2 regions of the Peribacillus sp. NJ4 genome follow, and region 1 is predicted to be linked to the other one. Evidence: riboswitches for the same ligand, from Rfam matches in the RefSeq annotation. Region 1 holds a riboswitch; the other holds the start of a gene.

Region 1 (16,250 bases):
TTTAGCTGGGCCATCAATTCTATTTGCTTACATGATTACAGGCATCATTTGCTTTTTAATCATGCGCGCACTTGGAGAACTACTCTTATCTAATTTGAACTATCATTCCTTTGTTGACTTTGTAAGAGACTATTTAGGTAATATGGCAGCATTTGTAACCGGCTGGACCTACTGGTTTTGCTGGATCTCAATCGCAATGGCCGACTTAACGGCAGTTGGTCTTTATACTCAGTATTGGTTTCCCTCCGTACCTCAGTGGATGCCAGGATTGATTGCCCTAGTCATTCTGCTATTTATGAATCTTGCAACCGTTAAACTTTTTGGCGAAATGGAATTCTGGTTCGCATTAATAAAGGTCATCGCTATTCTAGCATTAATTGTTATCGGTATTTTCATGATTATTAAAGGCTTTTCCACTGATTCAGGCGCAGCAAGTTTCACGAATCTATGGAGTCACGAAGGTATGTTCCCAAATGGAATAAATGGTTTTGTCCTCTCATTCCAGATGGTAGTGTTTGCGTTTGTGGGCATTGAACTTGTAGGACTTACAGCAGGTGAAACAGAAAATCCAGAAAAAGTTATCCCCAAAGCCATAAATAATATTCCTATTCGGATTATAATTTTCTATATTGGCGCACTTATTGTCATTATGAGTGTTTATCCGTGGAACGCAATCATCCCAACGGAAAGCCCATTCGTCCAAGTATTTGTGGCTGTAGGTATTGCTGGAGCTGCTGGTATCGTTAATTTTGTCGTCCTAACATCGGCTGCTTCGGCATGTAACAGCGCAATCTTCAGTACAAGCCGGATGGTATACTCACTTGCCAAAGATAAAAATGCACCTGTACCGTTTGCAAAACTTAATGACCGTAAAGTACCTTCCAATGCATTGTTCTTTTCAACTGTCGTCATTTTAATTTCCGTTGTTTTGAACTATTTAATGCCTGAAGGAGTATTTACCTTGATTACAAGTATTTCTACAGTATGTTTCATCTTTATTTGGGGAATTACAGTCATCAGTCATTTGAAATACCGTAAAACAAGACCTGATCTAGTGAAAAAGAACAAATTTAAATTACCATTTTATCCAATTTCCAATTACTTGATCCTTGCTTTCCTAGCGTTCGTCCTTGTTGTTCTTGCACTTGCGAGCGACACTCGTGTTGCCTTATTCGTTACTCCTGTTTGGTTCATTATGCTGATTACGATTTATAAGATTCGCCAAACGAAGGTGGAACAGGCGAATCAGAGAGAGGTAGCGGGGAATTAAGGGGCAAGAAACCCTTTGATTCAATTTGCGGTGTTTGTCCAGATAGTTGCCGCTCCATATTTTCCTAACCCGGTGAGTAAAAAATCTGCCCATTATAAAAAGCCAAAGATATCTGGATAATCATATTATAATTCGAAAAAATTATTTTAGAATAGTGGTGTTAGCGCTTTCAAAAAAGCCTTGACATAATTATTCTCAACAACTATTCTAAATGTACCAAATTGAATAAGCGGATGACAGTTGTGGGAGAGTGCAAAGCGACAAGCCACCGAAGGAGCAAGTTCCAAAAAGACCCTTGGAACAAATCTCTCAGGTAGATGGAACCACAAATGGACGCACCTCTGGAGAGCGCGTATTAACATATACGCCACCAAAGGGGAAAGGCTCTATTAAAAAATGGGGCTAAACTCTCAGGTAAAAGGACAGAGAAGGGTAGAGAACGCTACGACCCTTTTCTGTCCTTTTTTGCGTGCAAAAAAGGTTGTAAAACATACTGTTTTTAACAGTTTTCTTAGAAAAGCAGGCCTGTAGCGGGAAAGAAATATAGTGTCTAGTACCATATTGGAATTAATAATTAAGTGAAAATTCAGAATTAAGAAAAATGTCTGGGAGGAAAATAAAATGAGTTTACAACAAAATGATTTAACTATTTTTGAAGCGATTGAGAAAGAAGAACAACGTCAACATCAAACACTGGAATTGATTGCATCAGAAAATTTTGTTAGCCCAGATGTATTAGAGGCAATGGGTAGCGTGATGACAAATAAATATGCAGAAGGTTATCCAGGAAAGCGCTATTATGGTGGATGTGAATTTGTCGATGTGGCAGAACAAACGGCTATTGAACGGCTAACGAAGCTTTTTGGTGCCAAATATGCAAATGTTCAGCCTCACTCAGGTGCACAAGCCAATTTCGCAGTTTTTTTCGCACTGCTTCAGCCTGGTGATAAGGTGATGGGAATGAACCTTTCACATGGTGGCCACTTAACTCATGGAAGTCCAGTCAGCGTTTCAGGTAAATGGTTTGAAGTTGTGTCTTATGGAGTTAGAGAAGATACTCAGTTAATTGATTATGATGAGTTGGAAGCTATCGCAAAGAAAGAAAAACCTAAATTGATTATTGCAGGAACAAGTGCCTATCCAAGATCGATTAATTTTGCACGATTTAGAGAAATTGCCGATCAAGTTGGTGCAAAACTTATGGTGGATATGGCTCATATAGCCGGGCTGGTAGCTACTGGTCTTCACCCATCCCCAATCCCTTATGCGGATGTTGTGACAAGTACAACTCATAAAACATTAAGAGGACCACGGGGGGGCATCATTTTAACGAATGATGAAGTAATTATCAAAGCAATTAATAAATCCGTATTCCCAGGAATTCAAGGCGGTCCACTTATGCATATCATTGCAGCAAAAGCAGTTGCATTCAACGAAGCTTTACAACCAAGCTTTAAGGATTATGCGAAACAAGTCATTGAAAATGCTAGAACACTCGGCGAAACATTAAAAAATGAAGGTGCAGCACTTGTTTCTGGTGGAACAGATAATCATCTTGTCCTTTTAGATTTGCGTCCGTGGAATTTAACAGGAAAAGAAGCAGAGAAATTATTGGAAGACGCAGGCATTACCGTTAATAAAAATACGATTCCCTATGATCCAGAAAAGCCATTTGTTACGAGCGGTATCCGAATGGGGACAGCAGCTTTAACAACTCGAGGCATGAAGAAAGAAGAGATGGTGAAAATTGGTGAAGTGATTGCAACTGTTCTAAAGAGTAAAGGGAATAAAGTCGTTCTTCAGAAAGCAAAAGAAACGACCAAAGGGATTTGTGATGGTTATCCGTTATTTCAACAGCCAATTACTGTGTAAAGAAAGGGACAGCTTAATGGAATTATGCCTTTGCTGAAAACTTGAGCAACGGCCATGGCAGCGAGATATGTCTCCTGGCAATAAAGAAACCGGTAACAGTTGAACTATTTTGCAGAAAATCATAATTGGGGGTAAACGATGGGTATTGAAACAGCATTAAAGCAAACACCGCTTTTTGAAGTATATAAAAAATACGGAGCAAAAGTTATAAATTTTGGTGGCTGGGCTCTGCCGGTTCAATTTACCAGCATTTTAGAAGAGCATGAAGCTGTTCGAACTGAAGCAGGACTTTTTGATGTTTCTCATATGGGAGAAGTACTTGTGGAAGGGAAAGATGCCGAGAGTTATATTAACTACCTTGTTACAAACGATGTAACAAAGCTTAGCATAAATCAAGCACAGTATACCGCAATGTGTTATCCAGACGGTGGAACGGTGGATGATTTATTAGTTTATAAATTAGGGAATGAAAAATATTTACTCGTCATTAATGCCGCAAACATTGAGAAAGATTACGAATGGATGAAGCAGCATGTAAAAGGAGAGATGGCGCTCCAAAATATTTCGGAAGACATCGCTCAGCTTGCCATCCAAGGACCAAAGGCAGAAAGCATTTTGCAAAAGTTAACGGAAATAGATTTATCAGAAATTGGTTCTTTTAAATTCGCCCAACATGTCAACATCTCTGGGATTACCGACGTACTTGTATCCCGTACAGGTTACACAGGAGAAAATGGTTATGAACTTTATTTATCTGCTGACAAAGCGGTAGTACTTTGGGAAAAGATCCTAGAGGCAGGAGCCACGAGTGGATTAAAACCATGCGGACTAGGTGCACGGGACACGCTTCGTCTTGAAGCACGTCTTGCACTCTATGGCCAAGAACTTAGTAAAGATATCAGCCCGCTTGAAGCAGGAATCGGCTTTGTCGTAAAGACGAATAAAGAAGGTGACTTTATCGGAAAATCTGCTCTTACAGAACAAAAAGAAGATGGATTAAAACGAAAAATAGTAGGGATTGAAGTAACAGGCCGTGGGATTCCGCGTCATGGTTACAAGGTAATTTCTAAAGATGGAGAGGAAATAGGTACTGTTACATCAGGAACACAATCACCATCTTTGAAGAAAAGCTTAGGTCTTGCCTTGGTATCAGCCGATCAAGCTGAAGTGGGTACGCCGATAAAAGTGGAAATCCGAAATAAACAGATTGAAGCCGTTATTGTTAATGTACCATTCTACAAAAGATAAGCGGAAATATTTTAATAGAGTTATCGTAGTTTTCTAGAGTCAATTTCAGTTACCTGGTATGCAGCCTGAAATCGACTACCTAAAAGTAAAATTATCAGAAATATTTTCTGAATTATGGCAATAGTGAAAAAATGAAAAAAAGGGGGAAATACAATGACGAAAGTAATATCAAGTTTTCGATATAGCAAAGAACATGAGTGGGTGCAACAATTAGAAGGAAATCGTGTACGTATTGGAATCTCTGATTATGCACAAAAGGCGTTAGGTGATATCGTCTTTGTTGAAAATCCAGCGATTGATGATGAAGTAACTGCCAATGAATCGATGGGAACGATCGAGTCAGTTAAAGCAGTTTCCGAAATTTACTCACCTGTTTCAGGTACGGTAGTTACTGTAAACGAAGAGTTAGAAGGTGCCCCAGAGACGATTAACGAGCATCCATTTGAAGCAGGGTGGTTAGTCGAAGTAGAAATGTCCAATCCAGAAGAGTTAGACACACTTCTAAATGAAGATGAGTATCAAGCATTTACTAATGAAGGAGAGGAATAATATGACAGCCACTTATAGATACCTTCCTGATACGAAACAAGATCAAGACGAAATGCTCTCATTTTTAAATATTTCTTCTATAGATGAGTTATTTGAAGATATTCCAGCTGAAATTAGGCTGCAGGGTGAGCTAAACATCCCAAAGGCGGTTCCTGAACCGCTTCTTTTGAAAAGAATGAACCAGCTTGCTACAAAAAACAAAAATGCGAATCATTACCCGACTTTCCTAGGTGCGGGTACATATGATCACTACATTCCAAGTGTGGTAAACCATATGATTTCACGCTCCGAATTTTACACGGCCTATACACCTTACCAACCGGAAATCAGTCAAGGTGAATTACAAGCAATTTTTGAATTTCAAACGATGGTTTGTGAGTTGACAGGAATGGATGTGGCTAACTCTTCCATGTACGATGGTTTTACAGCGCTAGCAGAAGGTGCATCACTTGCTGTTACATCTACAAGACGTTCGAAAGTTCTTGTATCCAAAGCGGTACATCCTGAATCCCGTGCTATTTTACATACAGTAGCAGCAGGTCCGGGATACACAGCTGAGGAAGTAAACCTTGCCGGTGAGATTACAGATTTAGGGAAGCTTCAAGAACAAATTGATAAAGACACTGCTGCCGTAATTGTTCAATATCCAAATTTCTTCGGTTCCATTGAGGATATAGATGCAATTAAAAAAATTGCGGAAGAAAAAGGTGCCCTGTTAATTGTAAGCGCCAATCCTCTTGCACTAGCACTCTTGCAGGCTCCTGGGAAACTTGGGGCAGATATTGTGATCGGTGATATGCAGCCATTAGGAATCCCGATGTCCTTTGGCGGTCCACACTGCGGCTATTTTGCGGTAAGTAAGAAACTCATGCGCAAAATCCCAGGACGTATTGTAGGCCAAACAGCAGATGAAAAAGGACAGCGTGGATTTGTGTTAACACTTCAAGCACGTGAACAACATATTCGCCGTGATAAAGCCTCATCCAATATTTGTTCCAACCAAGCATTAAATGCTCTTGCCTCTTCTATTTGTATGACATCACTTGGGAAGCAAGGGATTCGTCAAATGGCACAGCTAAACATTGAGAAAGCTGATTATATGGCGAAAACCTTAGAGCAGAAGGGCTTTACTATATACAATGAAGCACCATTCTTCAATGAGTTTGTTGTCGGGCTTCCTCGTCCGGTAAAGGAAGTCAATGCAAAACTTCTTAAGGCGGGTATTATCGGTGGATTTGATTTAGAAAGTGATTACGGTTTTGAAAATAAAATGCTGCTAGCTGTGACTGAGCAGCGAACAAAAGAAGAAATTGACCAATTTGTTGATGCTTTGGAGGCGATTGTAAATGGTTGAATATAATGAGTTAATTTTTGAAATAAGTCGTCCAGGACGGGTAGGTTCAAGTATTCCGGATAGTGACGTTGACTATGTTGATATAAATGAAAAATTTCAAAAGCATTTAATTCGTGACGAACCGGCTGAGTTGCCAGAAGTATCAGAGTTGCAGCTTGTCCGCCATTACACAGCGCTATCTAATAAAAACCATGGAATCGATAATGGATTCTATCCTCTGGGTTCTTGCACGATGAAGTACAATCCGAAAATAAATGAAGATGTGGCACGTTTGGAAGGATTTAGCCGTATTCATCCCTATCAGCCCGTTGAAACAGTACAGGGAGCATTAGAGGTTTTATATGAATTACAGGAAGAGCTAGCGGTCATTACAGGAATGGATGCTGTTACATTACAGCCTTCCGCTGGGGCTCAAGGGGAATGGACAGGTTTAATGATGGTTAAAGCGTATCATGCTCAAAAAGGTGAAACCAGAACGAAAGTACTTGTTCCAGACTCAGCGCACGGTACAAATCCTGCAAGTGCAAGTGTTGCTGGTTTTCAAACGATCACGATTCCATCCGATAAAAATGGATTAGTTGACTTAGAAGAATTAAAGAAACATGTGGGATCTGATACAGCTGCACTAATGCTGACGAATCCGAATACCCTTGGACTTTTTGAAAAAGAAATTGTGGAAATCGCTCAGGTTGTTCATAAAGCAGGGGGCCTATTATATTATGACGGAGCGAATGCAAATGCCATTTTAGGTAAAACAACACCAGGTCAAATGGGCTTTGACATCGTACACCTAAATCTTCACAAAACATTTACGACTCCTCATGGAGGTGGCGGTCCAGGGGCAGGTCCTGTCGGTGTGAAAAAGAAACTTACTCCATACTTGCCAGTACCGCGCATAGAAAAAGAAGGTGATAAATATGTGCTGAACGCTAATTATTCGGACTCTATCGGAAGGGTAAAAGGGTATTATGGAAACTTCGGAATTCTCTTGCGGGCGTATACTTATATTCGCACGATGGGGCCTGAAGGTCTGCGCCAAGTATCAGAAAGTGCCGTGCTTCATGCTAATTACCTTCGTAAAAGATTGGAGCCGTATTTTGAAGCGCCATATTTACAAATTTGCAAGCATGAATTTGTCCTATCCGGATCCAATCAGAAAAAGCTGGGTGTAAGAACGCTTGACATAGCAAAACGCCTGCTAGATTTCGGCTATCACCCGCCGACCATCTATTTCCCATTAAATGTTGAGGAATGTTTGATGATTGAACCGACAGAAACAGAGTCGAAAGAAACACTCGATGCTTTTGCGGATGTAATGATTACAATTGCCAAAGAAGTGGAAGAAAACCCAGGGGTTGTTTTAGAAGCACCACATACTACAGTGATTGGGCGATTGGATGAGGTCCAAGCTGCTAGACAACCAATCTTGCGTTATTCCAAAGAAGTAGTAGAGGTAGCAACGGTAACGTCATAAATGAATGAATGAACATGAACCGCCAAGGATGGAATATGAAGAAATGAATCTCGATATTTCATTCTAGGTGGTTTCATAAGCGTGTTTAAAAAGGATGAAAAAAGTGCCAAGAGGTGCAAGGAGAAAATAGTCTTGAGAACTGAAAAGACAGAGCAACGGAGAAACTCTTTCGGTCTTTTTTTAGGCCTATTGAACAACCTCTTTCAAGCTAAAATACATCTGCTCATAGGAGTGAGAAATAAAATGTCCATCAAAGATCTTCGTAAACCAGAATGGCTTAAAATTAAATTGAATACGAATGAACAATATACGGGCTTAAAGAAAATGATGCGTGAAAAAAAACTTCATACTGTTTGTGAAGAAGCAAGATGCCCTAACATTCATGAATGCTGGGCGGTACGAAAAACGGCAACCTTCATGATTTTAGGAAGTGTATGTACGCGAGCTTGCAGGTTCTGTGCAGTTCAAACAGGGCTACCATCAGAGCTTGATTGGGAAGAACCCGAACGTGTCGCAGAATCAGTAAAGCAAATGAACCTAAAGCATGTGGTGATTACCGCAGTTGCTCGTGATGACTTAAATGACGGCGGAGCAAAGGTATTTGCAGAAACTGTAAAGGCAGTGAGGCGGCAAAATCCATTTTGCAGCATTGAAGTTCTCCCCTCGGATCTGAATGGGGAATATGACAACTTAAAAATATTAATGGATACAAGACCAGACATTTTGAATCACAACATTGAAACAGTAAAACGCTTATCCCAAAAGGTTCGTGCACGTGCAACATACGAACGTTCATTAGAGTTTTTACGGCGGGCAAAACAAATGAATTCCACTATTCCTACGAAATCAAGCATTATGATTGGTCTAGGAGAAACAAAAGAAGAAATTATGGAAACAATGGATGATCTTCGTGCTAACGATGTGGACATTATGACTATTGGTCAATATTTGCAGCCGACTAAACGACATTTAAAGGTTGAAAAATATTGGAGTCCAGAAGAGTTTGAAGAACTGAAAAACATTGCCATGTCAAAAGGGTTTAGTCATTGCGAAGCCGGTCCGCTTGTTCGCTCCTCCTATCATGCAGATGAACAAGTTCGTGCAACTAAGGCTAATGCGTAATCATTTGTCAATAAACCAATAAGAAAGGGGAGAATCAGATGATAGCCAAAATAAAAATAACAGAGGCAGCCATGAATAAACTGAAGGAAATGACATGTAAAGGTACGCAAATTCCTCGCATTGAAGCTGATATTGCCGGCGGCTGCGGGGTGTCGGTGAAGTTCTCCCTCTTATTGGACGAGCCCCGCAGAAACGATTTAATTATTGAATATGAGGGAGTTAAGCTTAGATTAGATCATTTTACAAAACGCTATTTAGATGAAGAAACACAAATTGATTATATAGAAGATAGTGGCTTTATTGTTGGAGAAAGCTTTGCATCCAGTGCATGTGCCATTGAAATAAATTAAAGTATCGTGATCGTTTACCTATTAATAGAATAGATCGTGTTTAATAAGTTAGTTGTTTTCTTACACTATCATATATCTATCTATGGTTATGAAAACCAAAGGGGGAAGAATTAGGTGAATCAACAATATGACGTTGTTATCATCGGTGGCGGCACCGGTGGATATGTTGCGGCCATTCGTGCGTCTCAATTAGGATTAAAAACGGCGGTAGTTGAACAAGGTAAACTTGGTGGAACTTGCCTTCATGCAGGTTGTATTCCAAGTAAAGCATTATTAAGAAGTGCAGAGGTATATTCGAATGCAAAGAATGCAGATAAATTTGGTGTTATTGCACCGGAAGTTGGACTGGACTTCTCAAAAGTACAGGCCAGGAAAGAAGAAATTACTGAACGCTTATATAAAGGTGTACAACATTTAATGAAAAAAGGGAAAATAGATGTGCTTGAAGGAAAAGGGAGTATTTTACAGTCTAAAGATGTTTTAGTGAGATTGAATAATGATGAACGGGAAACAATATTAAACCCTCGAAATATTTTAATAGCTACAGGATCTCGTCCAAGGACATTACCCGGCCTAGAAGCAGATAGTGAATATGTGATGACATCGGATGAAGCGCTACAAATGAAAGAGCTCCCAAATTCCATCATTATTGTCGGCGGCGGTGTTATTGGAATAGAATGGGCTTCGATGCTTATTGACTTTGGATTAGAAGTAACTGTGATAGAGTATGCCGAGCGCATTTTACCGACGGAAGATAAAGATATTTCAAAGGAAGTACAGCGATTAATGAAGAAAAAAGGTGTAAAAATCGTAACAGGGGCAAAGGTGCTTCCAGAATCGTTAGAAAAAGGAGAAGGTGTCTCTATAAAGGCGGAATATAAAGGGAAAGACACGACATTTTCAGCAGAAAAATTATTAGTATCTGTCGGAAGATTAGCAAACATAGAAGGCATTCACCTTGAAAATACCAAAGTTGAAGTCGAACGTGTTATTCAAACAAATGAGTATTATCAAACGAATGAGCCAAACATTTATGCAATTGGAGATGTGATTGGAGGATTACAGCTTGCCCATGTTGCTTCACATGAAGGGATCATCGCAATTGAACATATGGCAGGAGAAAACCCTCTGCCACTTGATCAATCTCTTGTTTCAAAATGCATATATAGTAACCCGGAGGTAGCTAGTGTCGGGTTAACAGAAGAGGATGCGAGGGAGAAAGGGTATCAAGTAAAAACAGGAAAGTTCTCCTTCCGTGCGATTGGAAAGGCTCTTGTTTTTGGTGAATCAGACGGTTTTGTCAAACTCGTTGTTGAAGAAGAGTCTTGTAAATTGTTAGGAGCGCATATGGTTGGGCCTCATGTAACCGATATGATTTCAGAAGCTGGTCTTGCACGAGTATTAAATGCAACAGCTATGGATATTGCGCATACGATACACCCTCACCCTACATTAGCGGAAGCAATTGGGGAAGCTGCCCTAGCTGTATATGATAAGGAAATACACGCATAGATATAAAGATCGTAAAAGAAGAGTGGAATACTTCTTCCTTCATGGGGGAGGTGAACCATATGATAGGTGGGAGAAGCAAGGCATTAAGTATTAGGCAGTTTCACTCTGAAAACTGAAGATGTGAAATTGTGGAAGGGAAAGCGTCAATTTTGAAGGTCTACCGCCCTCCCTCACCGTAGTTCAAGATTACTAGAAATGAAATTGTAGTGACGGTATTGTTTGGACACCTATAGCGGTTGTGTGTAGCCATCATTCTGAATTCGAAAGTTTTTACATATTTTAATTACAAATCTAAAGGATGGTGAGAGTCCATTGTATAAAGAAGTGAATGTTAACCGTGCTAAATTATTAATATCTTGTCCAGAGAAACCAGGTATTATCTCGGCTGTATCTAACCTTTTATTAGAAAGCAGAGCAAATGTTGTTCATTTTGACCAACATACGACGGACCCACAAGCAGGTATGTTTTTTATGAGAATCGAATTTGATTTAAACGACTTTGATGCTTCCTATGCAAAACTTGAAGAAGACTTACATGTGCTGGCCCAGGCTTATGCGATGGAATGGAGCTTAAGCGGTAATAATAAAAGAAAACGAATGGCCATCTTTGTTTCCAAAATGGATCACTGTCTTATGGAGCTTATATGGCGTTGGAAATCGAATGAACTTCCAGTGGAAATCCCGATGGTGATCAGTAATCATCCTGATTTTAAAAAAATAGTGGAAAGTTATGACATCCCTTATTATCATATTCCTTTAGCTCATGAAACGAAGCAACAAGCAGAACAGAAAGCACTAGATTTATTGAAAGGGAAAGTAGACTTCATTGCCTTGGCTAGATATATGCAAATTCTTTCTCCTGCATTTGTATCGGAGTTCCCAAATCAAATTATTAACATTCATCATTCTTTCTTACCGGCGTTTGTCGGTGCAAATCCTTATGCGAGGGCCTATAACCGTGGTGTTAAGTTAATTGGAGCAACTGCTCATTATGTTACGAATGATCTTGATGAAGGACCCATTATTCAGCAAGATGTAAAGAGGGTTAATCATAGACATACAATCGAAGAATTAAAGGTTACCGGAAGTCATGTGGAAAGACAGGTTCTTGCCCAAGCTGTTTCTTGGCATATTGAAGATAGAGTTATTATTCATGGCAATAAAACAATCGTGTTTGATTGAATACAAGATGCTTCAAAGATGGAGATAAACATTAATTTTATAGATAATTGAGGAACTTATTATTTTTCCAATATTTTTAAAGGTTTTTCTCTACTAATTCTCTTGAAAAAGACTAAATACTCGACCTTGGGGGATATTTTGTCATATCTCAAACGGGACACCATTACTATTTATACCTATTCCTATATTAATACCCACATCTCAATCTCTATTATTATCGAATCAATTCCATTCCATAAGAGTTTTGCCTTGGTTAGAGTGATAGAATTTAAGTCATTCATTTCAAAAAACGAATAACAGCTTGATTTTTTGTCCATTTGTTGATTGAGGCGATCTAATGCTAATTTCGGAGCATTGAGCATTATAAATATAAACAAGCATCGTAAGATCGAAATGTGCTTTAGCTTTTTCGCCTGTTTGATAACTGAAATTATTTTTAGTTAAAAAAACTCTTTTTTAAACATTTACGCGCTCAACGGCCGTTCTCGTCTTGTAAAGCTTTTTCCATGCTTCTGTACATGTAACCGGGACGGGCCACACCAATCGCAGTGTTGGGAGTTAGGTACGGTTTCAATTCTTAGCTTAATCGTGTTCATAATTAATAGATTAGGACCGTTTCGGCGAATGAAGAACAAAAGGCGGCATAATGAAGGCTGTTAAACAAATCTTTTCCCAGAAAAGGGGCATTGCACAATGAAATACAGATCTGCATTCGATATAATCGGTCCCGTCATGATTGGACCTTCAAGCTCACATACAGCAGGAGCTGCCAGAATTGGCAGAGTAGCACGGACACTATTCGGAAAGCAACCGAAGAAAGCCATTATTTCTTTATATGGTTCTTTTGCAAAAACATACAGGGGACACGGTACAGATGTTGCTGTCGTAGGCGGGATATTGGATTTCGATACGGATGATGAACGAATCCCTGCCTCTTTAACGATAGCGGCGGAAGCCGGTATGGAAGTTTCCTTTACAATCGAGGATACTGTGACGGATCATCCTAATACAGTCAAAATCAGACTGTTCGACGAAGATAAAGAATTAGAACTTGTTGGGATCTCGATTGGCGGCGGAACGATAGAAATAACGGAGTTGAATACGTTCAAGCTTAAATTGTCAGGGGAAAACCCAGCCATTTTAGTCGTGCATAACGATGTGTTTGGAATCATATCTTCCGTTTCGACAGTATTGGCGAATCATGAAATTAACATTGGGCATATGGAAGTTTCACGAAAAGAAAAAGGTCAAATGGCCCTTATGGTGATTGAAGTCGATCAGAAAATCAAGGGCGATGTCATGAAGGAAATTGAAGGATTGGAAAACGTGTCGCAAGTCATAAGGATGGTTGAATGATAAGCATTAAAAGTGTTGACATAGATATGGAGGTAAAAACATGTTCCGAAATGTAGCAGAGTTGGTTGAACTTGCTGAAAGTAAACATGTAAAAATCGCGGAAATCATGATTTTACAAGAAATGGAGTTCTCAAGCCTGTCGAGAGAACAGATCATTGAAAAGATGGACAGAAATTTGACAGTGATGGAACAAGCGGTGGAAAGAGGTCTGAAAGGTGTGCAATCCGTTACAGGCCTAACGGGCGGAGATGCCGTTCTTTTGCAAAATTATATCAAGTCGGGCAAGGCACTGGCAGGTAATCTATTATTGGATGCCGTCAGTAAAGCTGTTGCGACGAACGAAGTGAATGCAGCAATGGGAATGATTTGTGCCACTCCGACTGCAGGTTCTGCAGGCGTTGTTCCCGGTACATTATTTGCGGTGAAAGAAAAATTAAAACCGACCCGAGCAGAGATGATTGAATTTCTTTTCACTTCCGCTGCCTTCGGATTCGTGGTAGCAAACAATGCTTCCATTTCCGGAGCAGCTGGTGGCTGCCAAGCAGAAGTGGGCTCGGCAAGTGGAATGGCCGCAGCTGCGATAGTAGAACTGGCCGGCGGTACACCAAGCCAAGCTGCAGAAGCGATGGCGATCACATTGAAAAATATGCTTGGATTGGTTTGTGATCCAGTGGCAGGATTGGTTGAAGTTCCTTGCGTGAAACGTAACGCAATGGGTGCATCCAACGCAATAACGGCAGCTGATATGGCACTTGCAGGCATTACGAGCCGCATTCCATGTGACGAAGTTATCGATGCCATGTATAAAATAGGCTTGACCATGCCAGTTGCACTTCGTGAAACGGCAGAAGGCGGCCTGGCTGCGACTCCGACCGGACGTAAATTGGCAGAGGATATATTCGGTTCCTTTAAATAAACCTACACCTTAAGCTCGGTTATGAAATCATTTTGTCCTCAAAAGTTTGCTCTGTATTGCAATAGCATTGGAGAAATAAACAAAGTTACTTCTAGTTACAAAATTGACTGATCAGGGATATAAGGCGAACCCACGCTTCGGTTACGGAACTTCTGGTTTCAGAGGAATCGGTTAAGTCATCCATTGTAGGACTGAAACCCTTTGATTATCAATCCTCGATGACGGATGCTAATTTTTTTATGAATTTAAGTTTACCATTGATTTTATTAACGTGGCTGCAAAGACACGGTTATTGTTAAAACATCACTCTTTTATGATGGAAGATTGATGATTTGAGCTTAATGATCAGCTGATGGGGCGTAAATAAAAAATAAAATGCGCTCCATAATATTTCTTATCAATATATCAAAGACTGTCTTTTCACAAAGTGTTGGGATTTTTGCCAATTGCCAATTAAGGTAAAAAAGCAAAGTAGCATTTTTGCCGAATTTTAGTTTTTTTGTATATGTAAAGAACGAAGATTGTGAACGCGTCTTGTGGGATATCTTTCATTGCCGTATTAGTCAATCTTTGGCTTGAAACTTACTCGTCCTATAACCGGAATTTACTTTTTTTTTGGCCAGCTGTTGGAGAGCTTGTAGGGACAAAGGTCGTAATAATTCCTAAAAAAGAGAGTATGTTCTATTGGAGTCTCGCTAAACAAAAAAAACATCCTATTGCTGCTCGATGGAACGAAGGGGAATTTGCAACAATAAGACTACATTAACTTTCACAACCGACTAAAGGGTTGGATGGAGCGTTTTCAAGGTGTCGGAACATATTATCTGGATCATTACCTTAATTGGTTTCGCTGGCTTGAATTAGAAAAGAATCTGGCATTAAATAAACGTGTAGAACATATGATGATTTCGGCTTGCCAAAGATCCAACTATCGTACAGTTGAGATGTTAAGATGTTAACGGGGTTAGTTCATAGAAAGCAAAAACCCTCAGAGCCTTTTCACTCTAAGCTTCATAATTAAAAGGGACCTTTATTCCATTAAAACCCCCGATAATTGAATAAAAAAATCAAATAAACAAGGATAAAAGATAATTAAAAGCTTTGAGTTCAATTTCGATAAATAGTCTGTCTGTGAAATAACATCTACTTCTTTTCCATCTTTTTCGTAAACCGTTAAACTACCTTCTTGCTCTTTTTTCTCCCAACCCCATAGTTTAATGATTGCTCGGTACCTTAAAGGCAGACCATTTTCTTCTGAAGATGGGCCCCAGCTATAAGCTTCTAGTTTACTCTTATTAGCTGTTATTTCAGCAGTTTTGGGTACTGGAAACCCCTCGGATTTTTCTGATTCCTCATAAGAAAAAAATTATTAAGGGAATGCCAATTAATAAAGCAGTTAATGCAATTAACCCACCTACTATTTTTTTATTAATCTTTGATCATCCTTCCACTTTGTTTTTTATTGAATTCAAAATCACACCAAAATCTTCTAAATTTCTTCCTCCGTTAAACTGCCCTTTTGTTGAATAAGCTTCTGTATATACAATACCAAAAAAATTAATTCCCCCCTCGTCTTTTTATAAGTAACAATCCTTACGAAAAGAGCCTAAAGATTTAATAAAGATTCCAATTATATGGCAGTTATCTATAATGTGGTTCGGGATGAGTACGCTTATATGGGGGACTTACTTCATGGATGCCTCCTTATCTAGTAGGAGAAAGAGGCCTTGACCTACTTTCCATGGGTATGCTTACCTCCATTCCAGCACTTACTGACGCGATCGGTATTATAATAGGCGGTAAACTCGTCCAGTCCTACTTGAGTGGAAAGGAAAAGTATCTGGCTATTGTAAGATCTATCTTGGTCATTTTGTTGCTGTATTTAATATTCAACGCACCATCCGTTACTCTTGTCATTACGTTTCAGTCTTTGTGTACAATTTTTCACGGCCTCGTTTTTGCCACTATTTTTGCCTTGCCGCATAAAATATTTTCAAAGAATAATATTGGATTGGCAATCGGGGTTATTAACCTTGGTGGGATGA
Region 2 (16,250 bases), 1.9 Mb from region 1:
GAATTCGGGAGATCGTTGATCGATATCTTCCAAGTTCAGTAGAAATGAAAACTTCTCAATTGGGAGAAAACGCAGGAGTATTAGGGGCGGTTTCCCTATTCTTAAGGGAACATGATGGCATTTTGAATTTTCGTGATGAGGGGGATTATTTATGAAATATAGGAAAAAGTCGCTTGTTTCAGTTCTGGTCTTATCGGCAGCACTATTGATTTCAGGATGTAATGGTTCAGATACGAAAACGAATTCGGAGTCTGGCGGTTCCAAGGGAGAAAAAGGTGAGTTGGAAGATAAAATCGTCGTTTACTCTCCGCATGGCAAAGATATTTTATCGAAGTTCGAAAAGCAGTTCGAAGATAAATATGGTATTGATGTTGAGTGGCTTGATATGGGGTCCCAGGAAATCCTTGACCGTGTTCGATCAGAGAAAAATAATCCGCAGGCAGACGTTTGGTGGGGAGCACCTTCCACGAACTTCAATCAAGCAAAGGATGATGGACTGCTTTCTGCTTATAAGCCTACCTATTCCGATAGTCTCGAAGAAGGATTCCACGATCCGGAATGGTATTGGACGGGAACGAGCCAGACACCGGAAGTCATCATGTATAACAGCAAAGAACTGTCAAAAGACGAAGTGCCGAAAGATTGGGATGAGCTGCTTGATCCGAAATGGAAAGATGAAATCATCATCCGCTATCCGTTGGCCTCCGGAACGATGAGGACAATTTTTTCTGCGATGATCTATCGTACGTATAAGGATACGAATGATCCCGAAGAAGGATATGACTGGTTAAAGAAGCTCGACCAAAACACGAAGGAATATTCAGCGAACCCGGAAATGATGTATAACAAGGTAGCTAAAGGTGAGGGCTCCCTTTCCGTCTGGGCAATGCCGGATGTTGTCATGCTGAAAGAAAATAAAAATTATCCGTTTGAGTTCGTCATTCCAGAAAGCGGAACGCCCGTATTGACAGAAGGTATCGCCATCGTTGAAGGTGCCAAGCATCCAAAAGCGGCTGAAGCCTTTTATGAGTTTGTCAATTCACCAGAAGCCGCAAAAACTTTGGCAGAAGAATTTTACAGGATTCCGACCAGAAGTGATGTGAAGGATTTACCTGAATGGATCACGGAAACCGAAATTAAAGCCATGGATATCGATTGGAATGCATTCGAAGAAAATGGTGACGAGTGGATGAAATATTGGGACGAAAATATAAAAAGTGGAGATAAAGAAATTAAAGAATAAGGAAGTGTCGTTGGATGGCGTCAATAAAAATGGAGAATGTCCAAAAAGCCTTCGGTAAAACGATAGCTGTTGACCATTTAAATCTGGAAATCAAAGAAGGAGAGTTTTTTACCTTTCTTGGTCCAAGTGGCTGCGGTAAAACGACAACGCTTCGGATGATTGCCGGTTTTTATTATCCAACAAAAGGTGTCGTCCGATTTGGCGAAAAAGATATGACGCGTGTACCTCCGGAGAAAAGAAATACAGGCATGGTATTTCAAAACTATGCCCTCTTTCCCCACATGACTGTTTTTGATAATGTTGCATTTGGTTTGCGTGTGAGAAAAGTTTCTTCAGCTGACTTAAAGAGGAGAGTGCTGGATGCCCTCCAAAAAGTCAGGCTGGAGAGCTACTCGAGTCGTCAAGTGAGCCAGTTGAGCGGAGGACAGCAGCAGCGTGTTGCCCTTGCGAGAGCACTGGTCATTGAACCGGAAATATTGCTGTTGGATGAGCCATTAAGTAATCTGGATGCCAAGCTTCGTGATGAAATGAGGGTAGAAATCTTAAGACTGCAGCGTGATTATAAGATTACCACCATTTATGTCACACATGATCAGGCTGAGGCATTATCCATGAGTGATCGGATCGCTGTGTTCAATTATGGTGTATGTCACCAGGTCGGGACGCCGGCAGAAATTTATAATCAGCCGGCCAATGACTTTGTGGCGAGTTTCATAGGTGAGATTAATCTATTGCCCGTTAATGTGGAAAACGTTCAACAAGAGAATATAGCGGTTACCCTTAAAAACAGTGAACAACCGTTTAAATTCAATGTGCAAAATCCAGATAGGGAAGGAAATTCAATTCTGCAGACCGATAATGACCTTGCTGTTTCGATTCGTCCTGAAGCAATCAGAATTCTGGATGTGGCCGAAGAGGGAATGAATATCTTTAAAGGTAAAATCCATTCCGTCCAATTCTTTGGATCTGTTGTAAATGTCATGGTGGATGTTCAAAACGTGTTATTAAGGGTGGACGTATTTAATACTCATGAATTTGGATACTTTTATCAAGGGAAGGAAGTGTTTGTCCAACTTCCTGAGAAACAGCTGCGCCTTCTCCCTGTCATTAGCGGTGATGCACCATGATTAAAAATCGTGACACCAGATTGACGATTTGGCTCCTTATTCCAGTTGTATTGGTGCTTGTAGCTTATGTACTCTACCCATCATTGAGAACCTTTATAGAAAGTTTGCAAAAAGACGGATCGATATCCCTCGGAAATTATCAGGACTTCTTCGTACAGGAATCGAAAACGAACTTAGAGGCTCTATGGAATTCCGTTTATATATCCGTATTGAGTGTATTGGTCAGTGCCTTGATTGGCATTCCTCTCGCAATCATTTTTAACCGTTATGATTTTCCAGGGAGAAGCTTCTTTTCATCTGTAGCGATTTTGCCGATTGTCCTTCCGTCGTTGGTAGGGGTTATGGCCTTTATGTTTTTATATGGAGAATCGGGATTAATCCCAAATGCCATCAAGGATCTGTTCGGTCTCGATAAAGTTCCATTTAAAATTGGCGGGGTATCGGGAATACTGATCGTGCATGCCTATACGATGTATGTATATTTTTATATGACCGTATCCGCTGCAATCAATAAAATTGATCCGTCCCTTGAAGAAGCAGCTTATAACTTAGGCGCAAATAAATTCAAGGTATTTTGGAAGGTGACATTTCCATTATTGACACCCGCCATCGTGGCCGCCTCTTTACTTGTTTTCATGATATCGATGGCTTCATTCAGCGCCCCGTTTTTATTGGCTGGGGGGTACAGGGTATTGAGCTTGCAAATTTATTTTTCGAAGATTAATGGTGATATGGAAATTGCCGCCACTCAATCCGTCATTCTATCCATTGTTTCGATTTCATTTCTATTATTCATGCGTTGGTATCAGAATAGGAAAGATTACCGCATGGCTTCCAAAGGAATTGGGGCACACAGGAATGAAGTGGAAAATCCGTTTATGAAATGGGTGATGGTCGTAACGGGTATCATCGGCGTAATTATTCTGCTTTTACCGCACTTTACGATTCTATTGCTTTCACTTGTGCCGGATGGAACCTGGACATTCCAAACGTACCCAACAGTATTTAATGTGGAAAATTACCGGCTATTGTTTGAAGATCCCAATATCTTCAAACCGTTACGGAATAGTTTACTGATGGCCGTAATTGCCACACTGGCAAATCTGGTGTTTGGGGTCATCGCGTCCTATGTTCTTGTCAAACGGAAATTCTTAGGGAAAAGCTTTGTTGATATTCTAGTCATGATTCCTTGGGCGTTGCCTGCAACGGTCATTGGGATGAACTTGATATTCGCATTCAATGAACCTAGCGTTTTTTCTTTCGGTCAAATATTGGTAGGAACATTTTGGATTTTGCCCCTTGCCTATTTCATCAGACATATTCCACTCGTTGTCCGCTCGACTAACGCCGTTCTGGAGCAGCTCGATGACTCGATTGAGGAAGCGGCTAGAAACTTGGGGGCAAAGTGGTTTTATACCTTCAGAAAGGTCATTTTACCGATTATCATGCCTGGTGTTTTATCCGGGACATTATTGGCATTCATCGAGTCTGTAGGAGAATTTCCAACCTCAGTCTTGTTGTATACGATTTCAAACAGACCCATATCCATTGAAATCATGAATCAGCTTCGGATGTTCAATATGGGGCAGGCAGCTGCCTATGGGATGATTCAAATCACGCTTATTGTTATCGTTCTCTTTATTTCGAACAAGTTTTTTGGAATCAAAGCGGAAAAAGCTTTATAAATCGGAGGTTCAAAGATGAGTAAGCTTGAAGAATTTATCAAAAATGAAGGTAGTGTTTTTCCTGGAAAAACATATGCAGAAGAGCTTCTAATGCCAGTTTTTAATGATCAAAGAGATTACTTATTTCATGTGATGTTCGATATTCATCGAGCACATGTCATCATGCTTTCGGAACAAAAGATCATTAAAGAAGAAGAGGCGAAAACCATGCTGGATGGGATTCGGAAAGTGGCCCAAACAGATCTCACCAAGCTGACCTATCAGCCTCAATTCGAAGACTTATTTTTCATGATGGAGGCAAAGGTCGGTGAGGAAATTGGTCATGAGCTTGCAGGGAAAATTCATATCGGGCGTAGCCGTAATGATATGGGAGTTGCGATGTACCGGCTAGTTTTGAGAGGTCATCTTCTCCAATTGATCGGATATGCAAACCAATTGAGTGAGGCATTCTTGGTGCAGGCAGAAAAACATACAGAAACTTATATTACTGGTTACACACATACCCAACCGGCTCAGCCGACTACATTAGGTCATTACTTTTTAGCCATTTATGATGTTCTCCAAAGGGATATTGGCCGGTTATGGGCAGCCTTTGAAACGGTGAACCAATCCCCTCTGGGCGCGGCTGCGTTAACGACTACCGGTTTTCCAATCAGCCGGAACCGTACCGCTGAACTGCTTGGGTTCGATTCGGTTATTGAAAATTCCTATGACTCGATAGGCGGGGCCGATTATTTATTGGAAACCGCAACTGCCATCATGACGTGCATGGTCAACACTGGAAGGTGGATTCAAGATTTCCTGCAGCATGTGACAAGGGAGTTTGGTACATTTCATGTGGCAGATCCTTATGTACAAGTAAGCAGCATCATGCCGCAAAAAAGAAACCCAGTATCAATTGAACATTCCCGTTCGATTGCAAGCAGTGCGTATGGTGACGCACTTGCTGCCATGAACATGATCCACAACACACCATTTGGTGATATCGTCGATACGGAAGATGATTTACAGCCGCATTTATATCGAGCCTTTTCGAATGCGGGCCGTGTCATGAAACTGATGTATGCCGTCATATCAACTTTGAAAGTGAATGAAGAACATACAAAGAAAATGGCAGCAAAATCTAGTATAACGGTTACTGAATTAGCGGATACCCTATCAAGAGATTACGAGATATCATTTAGAAAAGCCCATTCCATAGCCAGCCATATTGCAAAACGGTCGATAAGTGAAGGGAAAGAGCTATATGATTGGGACACACAAGACATAAACAAGATGATAAATGGATTCGTTTCAGTGAATATAGCAGAAGATGAATGGAAAAAAATAATCTCTCCCGAATACTTTGTGGAGATTAGAAGCATTCAAGGCGGGCCCAGCCCGAAAGAGGTTTCGAGGATGATTGTATCTAGAAAACAAAAACTGGAACAAGAGTTACAGGAATATAAGGAAATGGTCAAAGCATTGAATGATGGAAGGAAGGCTTTAGTGGATTACTGAAGTTATCAGGAAAAAAGAAAATGAGTTTTATTAACGGGCATGGAACTCACGAGTATTTGCTCCAAATTCACGAGTAAAAGCGTAAAACTCACGAGTATTTGCTCCAAATTCACGAGTAAATGCGTGAAACTCACGAGTAAAAGCCCGAATCTACTGAAACGAGTATTTTTTTGTTGTCTTGGAAGCAATACGAAGCATTTTATCTGCTAACTGCGAACCTAATATAAGGCGGAATGTTAATGTCAAATAGACTTCAGTTCGGTTGCATCCTGATTTTAATAGCTTTCGTAATATCGATTACTTTTAGCTTTAACCCTAAATTATTAATACCTAAAGGATATGATTTAGCTACTGATGGTCTGGTAGTAGCCAGAACCTTGATGATTATTTTTTCGTTGTATTTATTAGTTAAAATAGGGGATTTGATTATAAACAAAAAAGAGTAGTAGTCTAAAATGAGACTTCCTATAATCAATCTTGAGAAAAAGGACATTATGCTTTGGATGTCGATTATAATGGAAGGCTCAGTCTTTTGACTGAGCCTTCCATTGTTCTTTCACATCTTTACTTTTTATCCAAAAATGAGCGCTTCATATATCGTTAACGGATTTAGGTTCCAACTGAACCACGTGCTTCCTGAAAGCAAGACTTACTGTTATCATCACAAGGAAATTGATTGCCAAGGCGATGATTCCGACATTCAAATCTTTTGCTGCTTGTGGCAAGGATGGAAACAAGGTCCCTATTGTTGAATGACTGAGTGTAATGCAGATTACGATGGCCAATCCAGTGACGATGCCGGCGATTGCGCCATATTTATTGATTGGATTATTCTTCTTCAGACTAAAGAGAAGGGAAGGGAATAGCTGTGTAATGAGACTGTATCCCATGAGAATTAATGCCGACATCGTTTCGCCGCCGTTTAAGGTGAAGTAGACGGCTATAAGGGCAATGATGGGAACAAGGAACTTTGCCAATCTTACAACGTGCCGATCGGATACTGTAGGTGCGAATTCCTTATAAACGTTTTTCGCGAGCAGTGTAGCGACGCTCATCAAAAGCATGGATCCAGGCACCAATGCGGTCAGCAATCCAGCTCCGCCGATTATGCCTATGAACCATGGATCAAAGGTCTCGATCGAAAGGCGCAGCAATGAGAGGTCTGCATCTGCCCCAACGAGTCCAGGCACTTTCAATATAGCTGTAAACCCTACAAAAAAGACGAATAACAGCATGAGCGTATATAAAGGGCTGATGATGGCATTTTTTCGAAATACCTTCCCACTGCGCGCTGAATAAACAGCGCTGAAAACTTGGGGCCACATATAGAAACCGAATACGAGCAATATTACCGTGGAGATAAACCATGATACGCTAAGTCCCTGCTCAGGGAACTTTAGAAAACCGGGTTTTGCCGAATCAATCGCTTCAAACATCGGCTGAAATCCACCAAAGTAATGAATGGGCAGATAAATCCCTAAGAATCCTATAATGGCAATCATCATGATATCTTTAATGACTGCTGTCCAAACTGAACCGTGTATACCGGATATCATCACATAAATGGTAAGGCTGATCGCCCCCATCCAAACCGCCGCAGACATTGAGATGGCACCATAAGAAGCTTCTGATACAATGATCCCCAAACCTTTCAGCTGCACGACGATCACTGGAATCATCGACACCACACCGACAAGCGCAGCCAAAATTCCTAAACTAGGACTCTTATATTTGCTTACAAAGAAATCGGATTGAGACATCAGTTTATTTTCTTTGGCATATTTCCATATTTCCGGAAGGAGCCAATAGGATAATACGTAAGACAAAGTAATGTAAATAAGAACATATAGAGCGGGTGCGCCCTTTCCATAAGCCCAGCCGCTGCCGCCAAGGAAGGAGAAGGTCGTATAGATTTCCCCAGCCATCAGCAGAAAGACGAATATTGCACCAAAACCACGTCCGCCCACCGTCCATTGTTCCAAGTCCATATCTTTTCCTTTTGAAGAGCGAATGCCTAAAAATATCGACAGAAGTAAAAATGCTAAAATGATTAAGAGAGCAATATTCATTCCTGGTCACCTTCCCGATTCCTGGGATCCAGCTTATACATGATGCCCAAGATGGCAGAGGTAAGGACCACCCACATAGCCATCCAGAACATATTGAAAGGCATCCCTAATACATAAGGTTCTATTCTATTAACAAAAGGTAGAAATCCTAGTATGCCTATGAAAGGAACTAGAGTAAGGATATATATAATCTTCATTAAACAAACCCCTCCGTATTAAATAAAGTGAAACGTCCACCAATGGGGGTTTTTCTTTAATACCACTGATGGATGGGTGAACCAAACGGGGAAGGGAAATTCATACATGATTGATTTCCCTTCTTTTACAAGTTCCGATGATATATATTAGCTTACACTATTTCGATATAAAATTTAATGTGGTTGCTTGATATATTTTTAGCAACCGAGTCCACTGATGGAAAGTTGAAGTGTTTGTTGAAATGGATAAAGCCTTGAATTCATATTGAGTTCAAGGCTTTATCCGTTTTCTATCTTTTTTTCTGGTAGTTATATAGTATCACCAAGAGTATGAACCAGATTGGCGTCATGAGCAGTGATAGCCGTGTAGCTTCAGCGAATAGCATAACGATAAGGATGAACAGGAATAATCCTAAAATGACGTAATTGATAAAGGGTGTAAAAGGAGCCTTGAAAGTTGATTCGGCTCTTAGGTCAGGCCTTGTTTTCGAATATTTGATATGGGAGATCAAGATTATGCTCCATACCCAAATGAAACAGATGGCACTGATGGTCGTCACAACGGTAAATGCCTGTTCCGGTATCAGTTTGCTTAATAATGCCCCAAGTGATACAACGATTGTTGATGTAAACAAGGCATTGCTTGGAACAGCCTGTTTATTTAATTTTTTCAGTTTGGCAGGGGCTTCGTCATTCCTGCTTAACGTATAGAGTATTCGGCTTGTTGAAAATAAACCGCTGTTGCATGCAGAAGCAGCAGATGTCAAAACGACGAAGTTGATGATCCCGGCAGCTACAGGAATGCCGATTAACGCAAAGACCTCTACAAATGGGCTGCTCGTGGAATCCAGTTGAGTCCATGGGTTGACGCAGAGAATGACGAATATGGCACCCACATAGAAAAGTAAAATCCGGACAGGTATTTTATTGATGGCAGACGGAATGTTCTTTCTCGGGTTCGCCGTTTCTGCTGCGGAAACCCCGACCAATTCGACACCTACAAAGGAGAAGACGACCAACTGTAAAGATAATAGGAATCCGGAGATTCCATTAGGGAACATGCCTCCATGGTTCCATAGGTTCGTTAGGGAAACCGTTCCGGTATTGGTATTGAAGCCGATGATCAATAAGATGATACCTACGATGATCAAGGCGATGATTGTGATTACTTTAATGATGGCAAACCAGAATTCCAATTCGCCAAATAACTTAACGGTCAATAGGTTCAATCCTAACAGGATGACCAGGCATATTAGAGCCGGAATCCATTGAGGGATATCGAACCAGTATTGTATATAGACACCAACAGCTATGATATCGGCCATTGCGGTCATGATCCAACAGAACCAATAGGTCCAACCGGTCACGAAGCCAGCCCATGGACCGACATATTCGGTTGCGAATTCAGTGAATGACGTATACCCTGCATTGGATAAGAGCAATTCGCCTAGGGCCCTCATCACAAAAAACAAAGCAATCCCTATTATCAGATAGGAGAAGATGATGGATGGACCTGCCAATTGTATGGCTTTTCCGGATCCTAAAAATAAACCGGTACCAATGGTTCCTCCTATTGCAATCAGTTGTACATGACGATTTTTTAAATCTCTTTTTAATTCCTGTTTAGCCAATTCGTACGCCCCCGTCTTTTATGGTCTTGATAGTGAATGATTTCAAACCTGCTTGGTCTTGGAGAGAGGGACGTGATTTTTCGCCCAGCTTGCATTTCCCAATGGTTTTTTTCACGAGTGTTGTTTCCGTCCAATCACAAAGTGGACAATAAAAAAAGAGATTGGATAATACCAATCTCTTAAAGGGTTCAGAATAACAATTTATCATTCGTTACTCTTCTGTCCTTTTGCCTGAGATTGTGAATCCTTCGGCGCTGCATCTTGTACAGTCTCTCCAGAAGCTGCTCCTGCTATAGTGTCATCCATAGCGTTCATCGCTTGCTTGTATGCGGTTGTGTGAAAATGTCAGTCAGTGATAATCTTCCACTGCTGAATCGTTCATTATACTTATAAAATAATATTGGAATTCTATCATTTATTTTTTCGGAGGTCAACAAATTTTTGCATTTACAACACTTCTTGAAATGGTTTAAATTTTTATAAACATTCACTTGCGAAGGTTTGAATGGGCTCCGATCAGAAGTGATTGTTTCCTGCTCTTTTTGTACTATCACTATTATAAAATACTGATCATCACTTTTTTAAAATGATAATTTTTGATTGGGAATATCAACAAGATATTTTTGGCAACTGTTTATTTGAAAAATACATTTGTATTTTTACAGAATATTTACTATTATAAGATAAGAAAACAAAATTAAAGTGTTATGCAAATGATTAGGATAAAGCATTTTTAACCGCAATAATAATAGAGAGTCGATTGGTGGAAAGGATATTAATATCATTGCCGCTAATATTGCATCTGGGGGAGTTAAACATGTCAAATAAGGAATTAAAGAGAGGGCTGGAGGCACGTCATATTCAAATGATAGCCTTGGGCGGAACCATCGGGGTTGGGTTATTCATGGGATCGGCGAGCACGATCAAATGGACCGGGCCCTCTGTAATGCTCGCTTATGCCATCGCAGGTATATTTATATTTTTCATTATGCGCTCTATGGGGGAGATGCTATATTTAGAACCGACTACAGGTTCTTTTGCAACCTTTGCGAGCAGCTATATACATCCTTTGGCAGGTTATATGACTGCTTGGAGCAATTGGTTTCAATGGGTAATCGTCGGAATGTCCGAAATCATCGCCGTTGGAATGTATATGCAGTATTGGTTCCCGGAGTTACCAGCTTGGATACCAGGTGTGGTCGCCATGATCATCTTGGGGGCGGCCAACCTCATTTCCGTAAAATCTTTCGGGGAATTTGAGTTTTGGTTTGCGCTTATAAAAATAATTACGATTATATTGATGATCATTGCCGGTCTTGGCCTTATTTTCTTTGGAATAGGGAATGGGGGGGATGCGATTGGATTATCGAATCTTTGGGCAAATGGCGGCTTCTTTACGGGAGGTTGGACAGGATTCTTCTTTGCGCTTTCCCTTGTCGTGGCTTCCTATCAAGGCGTTGAGCTTATCGGCATCACAGCCGGAGAAGCGAAAAATCCAACAAAGACCGTAACAAAAGCGATCAAATCAATCATATGGCGCATTTTAATTTTCTATATTGGCGCTATCTTCGTCATCGTGACGGTTTATCCTTGGGATAAACTGGATGACATCGGAAGTCCATTCGTTTCAACCTTTGCTAAAATCGGTATCACTGCAGCGGCAGGCATCATTAACTTTGTCGTAATCACTGCCGCAATGTCTGGATGCAACAGTGGGATTTTCAGTGCAGGGCGTATGCTTTACACTCTAGCATTGAATGGCCAAGCTCCTAAAATCTTTGCAAAAGTATCTAAAAATGGAGTGCCGGCATATTGTACGATCGCTGTATTATTAGGATTGGGCATCGGGGTTATCCTGAATTACCTTGCACCGCCGCAATTATTCCTTTATGTGTACAGTGCGAGTGTTTTACCCGGGATGATTCCATGGTTTGTCTTACTTATCAGTGAGCTTAAATTCAGAAAGGTAAATGCTGTTGAAATGGAAAAACATCCGTTCAAAATGCCGTTGGCCCCTTACAGTAACTATGCGACAATTGCCTTTTTACTGATGGTGCTGGTTGGTATGTGGGTCAATCCGAGTACCAGGATTTCCTTGATTGTTGGGATCGTTTTCCTAGTCTTGGTCGTAGCAAGTTATTACCTGCTGAAAATGGATAAACGAACTCCATTGGATGTTAAATCCGATGATGAGATTTCTGGATAAGGTACGAAAGCATAAAGCGTTAAAATACTTTTTAAAAAGCCCTTCTCTTGATTGAGAGGGGCTTTTTTTTTGCCTTTGTGGATCAATTGTTGGAATTCACGAGTGAACCTGCGATGAAGCATTTTCTGGAAAATACTCCAAATGAAAATGCAGCAATTTGGCACCAATCCATAGGGGCCGCTGGTCGTGCGGACCCAAATGAACGGCTTTTTATTATCGCGATGCCATTATCGTCCAGGAGTATTTAGCTACATGGACCAATCCAGACGAAGAGAGGCTAAACATTCGGTGGATCAAGGACCTGAAGCACGCCTTGTCACCATTTACTACCGGTGACTACGTGAATTGGCCGGATACTCTCATCAAAGATTGGCCAACTGCGTACTATGGAGAAAAATTCAAACGGCTTCGAGAAGTGAAAACGAGGTATGTATGATCCATACAATACGTTTAAGTTCCCTCAAAGCATACCCCCATTAAATAAGGGGGGGTGAAAAAGCTTGGATGGACCAAAAACATTCGTTAAAAAAAGGCCTATTCCTAAATTTGGATATAGGCCTCTTTCATCTTGTTTTGAATCAATTAATCGAGATAATACCCAAAATCATTCCGCTTGCGGAGCTTGTACTGCACTGTAAACCTGATTTACGGAAAGTTGGGCTTGTGCGATTTCTTGAGCAGCTTGTTTAATGGCTTCTTGTGCCAAAGTTGGATCAGAAGAAGATTTTTCAATTGCTTGTGAAAGTAAGGTTTGCGTAAGGGTAACGTTTGCTTTTGCTTGATTTAATTGATTGATATCAATTTGTTGTTGAGGCATGTAGTTTCTCTCCTTATGTCATAATTTGAATTACTCCATTAGGATGACCTTTCTTTTCTTTTTTATAAGGAGAAAAAATATATAACGTAGACAGGAAGGACTGAAACTGCCAAGTCCATTGGGATAAACAATTAAAATAAACTATGCAAAATTTATCGGCAATCCGGAAAAAAGATACACCCTTAGGATTGAAAAACGGGAAGAAAGAGAATGGAATTATTAGTTTTATTTACTTAGAATCCTTAAATTTTCATCTGTATAAATAGTATTATGTTCCTTGAATATCATATTGTATGAAATCGCAATAAATATATCGTGACTTGTTGGTTATTCAGTTAATTAAATTGCACTTTACTTATTGGTTTTATAAGATTAAAATCGGAGAAAGAATTATTATAAAAGATGAGCTGATTGGACAACCAAAAGCTCCTGATCGCGATAAGCGAACAGGAGCTTTTTGCGTTCATTTTGGAAAAAGGAGTTGGGGAGATGAATATTGATCATATTGAAGCTTTTATGTATGTTGTTCATTTTAATAATTTTCATAAAGCAGCAGAGGCACTGTTTTTATCACAGCCGACGGTTTCGGCAAGAATTAAGACGCTTGAGAGTGAACTCGATTCAGTACTATTTGAGAGGCAAGGGAGAGGGATTATTTTAACCGAAAAAGGGAAAGCGTTCATTCCATTTGCGGAACAAATTATTCGTACCTTTCAACAGGGGAAAAAACAGTTGAAAACAGGAAGCGATCTGGAGGAAATAACGATAGGGGCTAATATCATTACATCGCAATACTTTATTCCATTTGCTCTTCCTCTATGGAAAAAGGAAAACCCTAATTTACGCTTTAAATTTATTTCAGCAACAAATGATGCATTAATTGATAAATTGCTTCAGAAACGGGTTGATATAGCATTTATGAAGGATGTTACACATAGTGGTCTGCAAAATCACAAGACCCTTGATAATTCGATACGTTTAGTAGTGTATCCAGGACATCCATTTCAAGTTGAAACAGAGCTAACGGTGCAAGTATTAGCAATGGAGCCGTTGGTATTTTTTGAGTGTGGTGCGTTTGACTGGAACCACGTTCATAAAATTTTTGAAGTGTCTAATGTAGAGCCGCGTATTGAATTTCAGGTTGATCACTTGGAAGTGGCGAAATCGCTAATTCTTAGCAGAAGCTGTATCGGATTTTTACCGTATTTATGTATTAAAAAAGAGTTAGAACAGGGAACTTTGGTTGAAGTTGATGTGTCACATTTAATCAAGATAAAGCAGCACATCTATCTGACTCATTTAAATCACGGGATGGAAGCACCCTTACTATGGAATGACATTCTTTTATCAATTCGGAAATTTGAACAAGACCATCATCAATTACAGACACAATCTAATTGATAGATATTTTCTATCAATGCAATATTTTTTCCTATTAGTTAAACCATTGCCATTAACATGCTTTAGGTGTTAGGATAAATCAAAATTATTAAATTATTATTATTCATATCAGTATACTTTGAATTAAAGCGGAGGAGAGAATATGAGTTATAAGCTTGGCATTTTAGACCAGAGCCCGATATTTCCAGGAACTTCAGCCTTTGATGCACTACAGCAAACCATTAAGCTGGCGAGACATGCAGAAGAGTGGGGATATACCCGTTTCTGGGTATCAGAACATCATCATGCCGAAAAGCTAGCGGGATCTTCCCCGGAAGTATTGGTATCATATTTATTAGCCCAAACAAAATCTATTAGGGTAGGGTCCGGAGGTGTTATGCTTCAGCATTATAGTCCATATAAAGTGGCGGAAAATTTTCACGTGTTATCAAATCTTTCGCCTGGCAGAGTTGACCTTGGCATTGGAAAGGCACCGGGTGGTCTCCCCTTATCAACGAAGGCGCTACAATTTGGTACAGTTAATGATGGAAAAGATTTCGAAGAGCGGTTATCTTTTTTACAAAAATTAATTGAAAATTCGATTAATGAAAATCACCCGCTTTCAGGTATTCAGGCGACGCCACTCCCTTCAAAAAAGCCAAAAATGTTTCTGCTTGGTGCAAGTGCTGACAGTGCCAGGCTAGCAGCCAATCTGGGTATAGCTTATGTATTTGCTCGATTTATCAACAGTAATGAGACTGTATTCGAAGATGCTGTACGCATTTACCGAAGTATCTATCCAACTGGGAGCTTTAAGGTATCAGTTTCAGTGATTGCTGCTCCTTCACAACAAGAAGCAGAACAGCTAGCAGGTGACCAAAAGATAGTGAAAGTTCATCTCCAAAGCGGTCGTTCTGTTACGGTCCAAACCTTAGTGCAAGCAGAATTATTCGGGAAGCAGTCTGGGGAGTCTTACGAAATAGAAGAACAAGATTCCAATATTATTGCTGGAACTCCCTCTTACGTAAAGGAAGTCCTAACAAATTTACATAAAAAATATGGGGTAGATGAGTTTATCCTACATACACCGGTAGTAAAAGAAGCAGAAAGATTCCGATCTTTTCAATTGTTGAGTCCGCTTCAATTAGCCTTACCTGGAGAAAAGAACTTTGTGAGGCAAAATTAAGAAGTCATCTAAGGAAAGTAGAAGTCAGCAAGCTAAAAACCGATTAATTAAAGGAGGAGTATTGATGTCTGAGCAGAGAAAGTTGAAATTTGGAGCGCTTATTCATGGAGTTGGAGGGAGTATATCTGGTTGGAGGCATCCTGACATTCAAACCGATGCCAGTGTTAGTCTTGAATTTTATAAGGAGCAGGCCCAGAAGGCAGAAGAGGGAAAGTTCGATTTACTTTTCATTGCTGACGGTTTATTCATCAATGAGAAATCCATTCCGCATTTTTTAAATCGATTTGAGCCACTTACCATTTTATCCGCACTTGCTGCTTTCACATCACGAATAGGGCTTGTCGGAACTGTTTCCACCTCATACAGTGAACCATTTACCGTAGCTCGGCAATTTGCTTCACTTGATCACATTAGTCATGGTCGTGGCGGATGGAACCTTGTTACTACACCTCTTGAGAGTACCGCCTTGAACTATAACAAAACGATCGAAGAACACCCTGATCATGCCAAACGCTATCGGATAGCATCAGAATATATACAAGTTACCAAAGGGCTTTGGGATTCATGGGAGGATGACGCGTTTACTCGGGATAAAGAGTCCGGTGAGTTTTTTGATCCTTCTAAAATACATCAATTAAATCATAAAGGAGAATTTTTCTCCGTGCAAGGACCACTCAACATTGCTAGATCTAAACAGGGGCGGCCTGTCATTTTTCAAGCAGGTTCATCAGAAGCTGGCAAAAATCTGGCGGCTAAAGAAGCGGATGCAATCTTTACAGGCCAACCAACATTGGAAGATGCCAAGAATTTTTATCAAGATGTAAAAAACAGGGCTATTGCATTCGGGAGAAATCCTGATGAAATTGTTATTCTGCCAGGTATAGCGCCAATCATTGGTGCAACTGAGGAAGAGGCAGAGTACAAATATCAAGAACTCGCTAACCTAGTATCTATAGATAAGGCGCTTGACTATTTGGGACGATACTTCGATCATCATGATTTTTCTCAATATGAACTGGATGCGCCTTTCCCAGACCTCGGAGACATCGGAAAAAACAGTTTCCGAAGTACGACTGATCGGATTAAAGAGGAAGCCAAGGAGAAACAGTTAACGCTCCGTCAAGTAGCACTTAAGGAGACTACACCTCGGACTTCTTTTATTGGAACTCCAGAGAAAGTAGCGGATTTGATTCAGCGATGGTTCGAAGA

Evidence for each region. A riboswitch is a leader RNA that binds a small molecule or an ion and turns the genes downstream of it on or off. The one in region 1 is predicted to bind glycine.
Region 2: another riboswitch for glycine. It lies ahead of QUF94_RS23760 (amino acid permease); the one in region 1 lies ahead of glyA (serine hydroxymethyltransferase).

What each region holds. Positions count from the first base shown of each region.
Region 1 is NZ_JAUCFQ010000001.1:2,809,385-2,825,634, reverse strand. Features, by position in the region: gene QUF94_RS14040 (amino acid permease) at 1-1,270, shown strand, start outside; glycine riboswitch at 1,602-1,706, shown strand; gene glyA (serine hydroxymethyltransferase) at 1,892-3,142, shown strand; gene gcvT (glycine cleavage system aminomethyltransferase GcvT) at 3,281-4,390, shown strand; gene gcvH (glycine cleavage system protein GcvH) at 4,544-4,939, shown strand; gene gcvPA (aminomethyl-transferring glycine dehydrogenase subunit GcvPA) at 4,941-6,293, shown strand; gene gcvPB (aminomethyl-transferring glycine dehydrogenase subunit GcvPB) at 6,286-7,767, shown strand; gene lipA (lipoyl synthase) at 8,011-8,889, shown strand; gene QUF94_RS14005 (iron-sulfur cluster biosynthesis family protein) at 8,928-9,239, shown strand; gene lpdA (dihydrolipoyl dehydrogenase) at 9,354-10,751, shown strand; gene purU (formyltetrahydrofolate deformylase) at 11,064-11,933, shown strand; gene sdaAB (L-serine ammonia-lyase, iron-sulfur-dependent subunit beta) at 12,627-13,289, shown strand; gene sdaAA (L-serine ammonia-lyase, iron-sulfur-dependent, subunit alpha) at 13,330-14,205, shown strand; partial or broken gene QUF94_RS13980 (IS1595 family transposase) at 14,970-15,164, shown strand; gene QUF94_RS13975 (MFS transporter) at 15,902-16,250, shown strand, end outside.
Region 2 is NZ_JAUCFQ010000001.1:4,746,916-4,763,165, reverse strand. Features, by position in the region: gene QUF94_RS23800 (ROK family transcriptional regulator) at 1-155, shown strand, start outside; gene QUF94_RS23795 (extracellular solute-binding protein) at 152-1,243, shown strand; gene QUF94_RS23790 (ABC transporter ATP-binding protein) at 1,258-2,370, shown strand; gene QUF94_RS23785 (ABC transporter permease) at 2,367-4,055, shown strand; gene argH (argininosuccinate lyase) at 4,071-5,555, shown strand; gene QUF94_RS23775 (hypothetical protein) at 5,561-5,743, opposite strand; gene QUF94_RS23770 (sodium:solute symporter family protein) at 6,146-7,624, opposite strand; gene QUF94_RS23765 (DUF3311 domain-containing protein) at 7,621-7,821, opposite strand; gene QUF94_RS23760 (amino acid permease) at 8,112-9,452, opposite strand; glycine riboswitch at 9,662-9,740, opposite strand; gene QUF94_RS23755 (amino acid permease) at 10,270-11,658, shown strand; gene QUF94_RS23750 (hypothetical protein) at 11,736-11,906, shown strand; gene QUF94_RS23745 (BBE domain-containing protein) at 11,999-12,094, shown strand; gene QUF94_RS23740 (hypothetical protein) at 12,263-12,475, opposite strand; gene QUF94_RS23735 (LysR family transcriptional regulator) at 12,965-13,876, shown strand; gene QUF94_RS23730 (LLM class flavin-dependent oxidoreductase) at 14,019-15,041, shown strand; gene QUF94_RS23725 (LLM class flavin-dependent oxidoreductase) at 15,106-16,250, shown strand, end outside.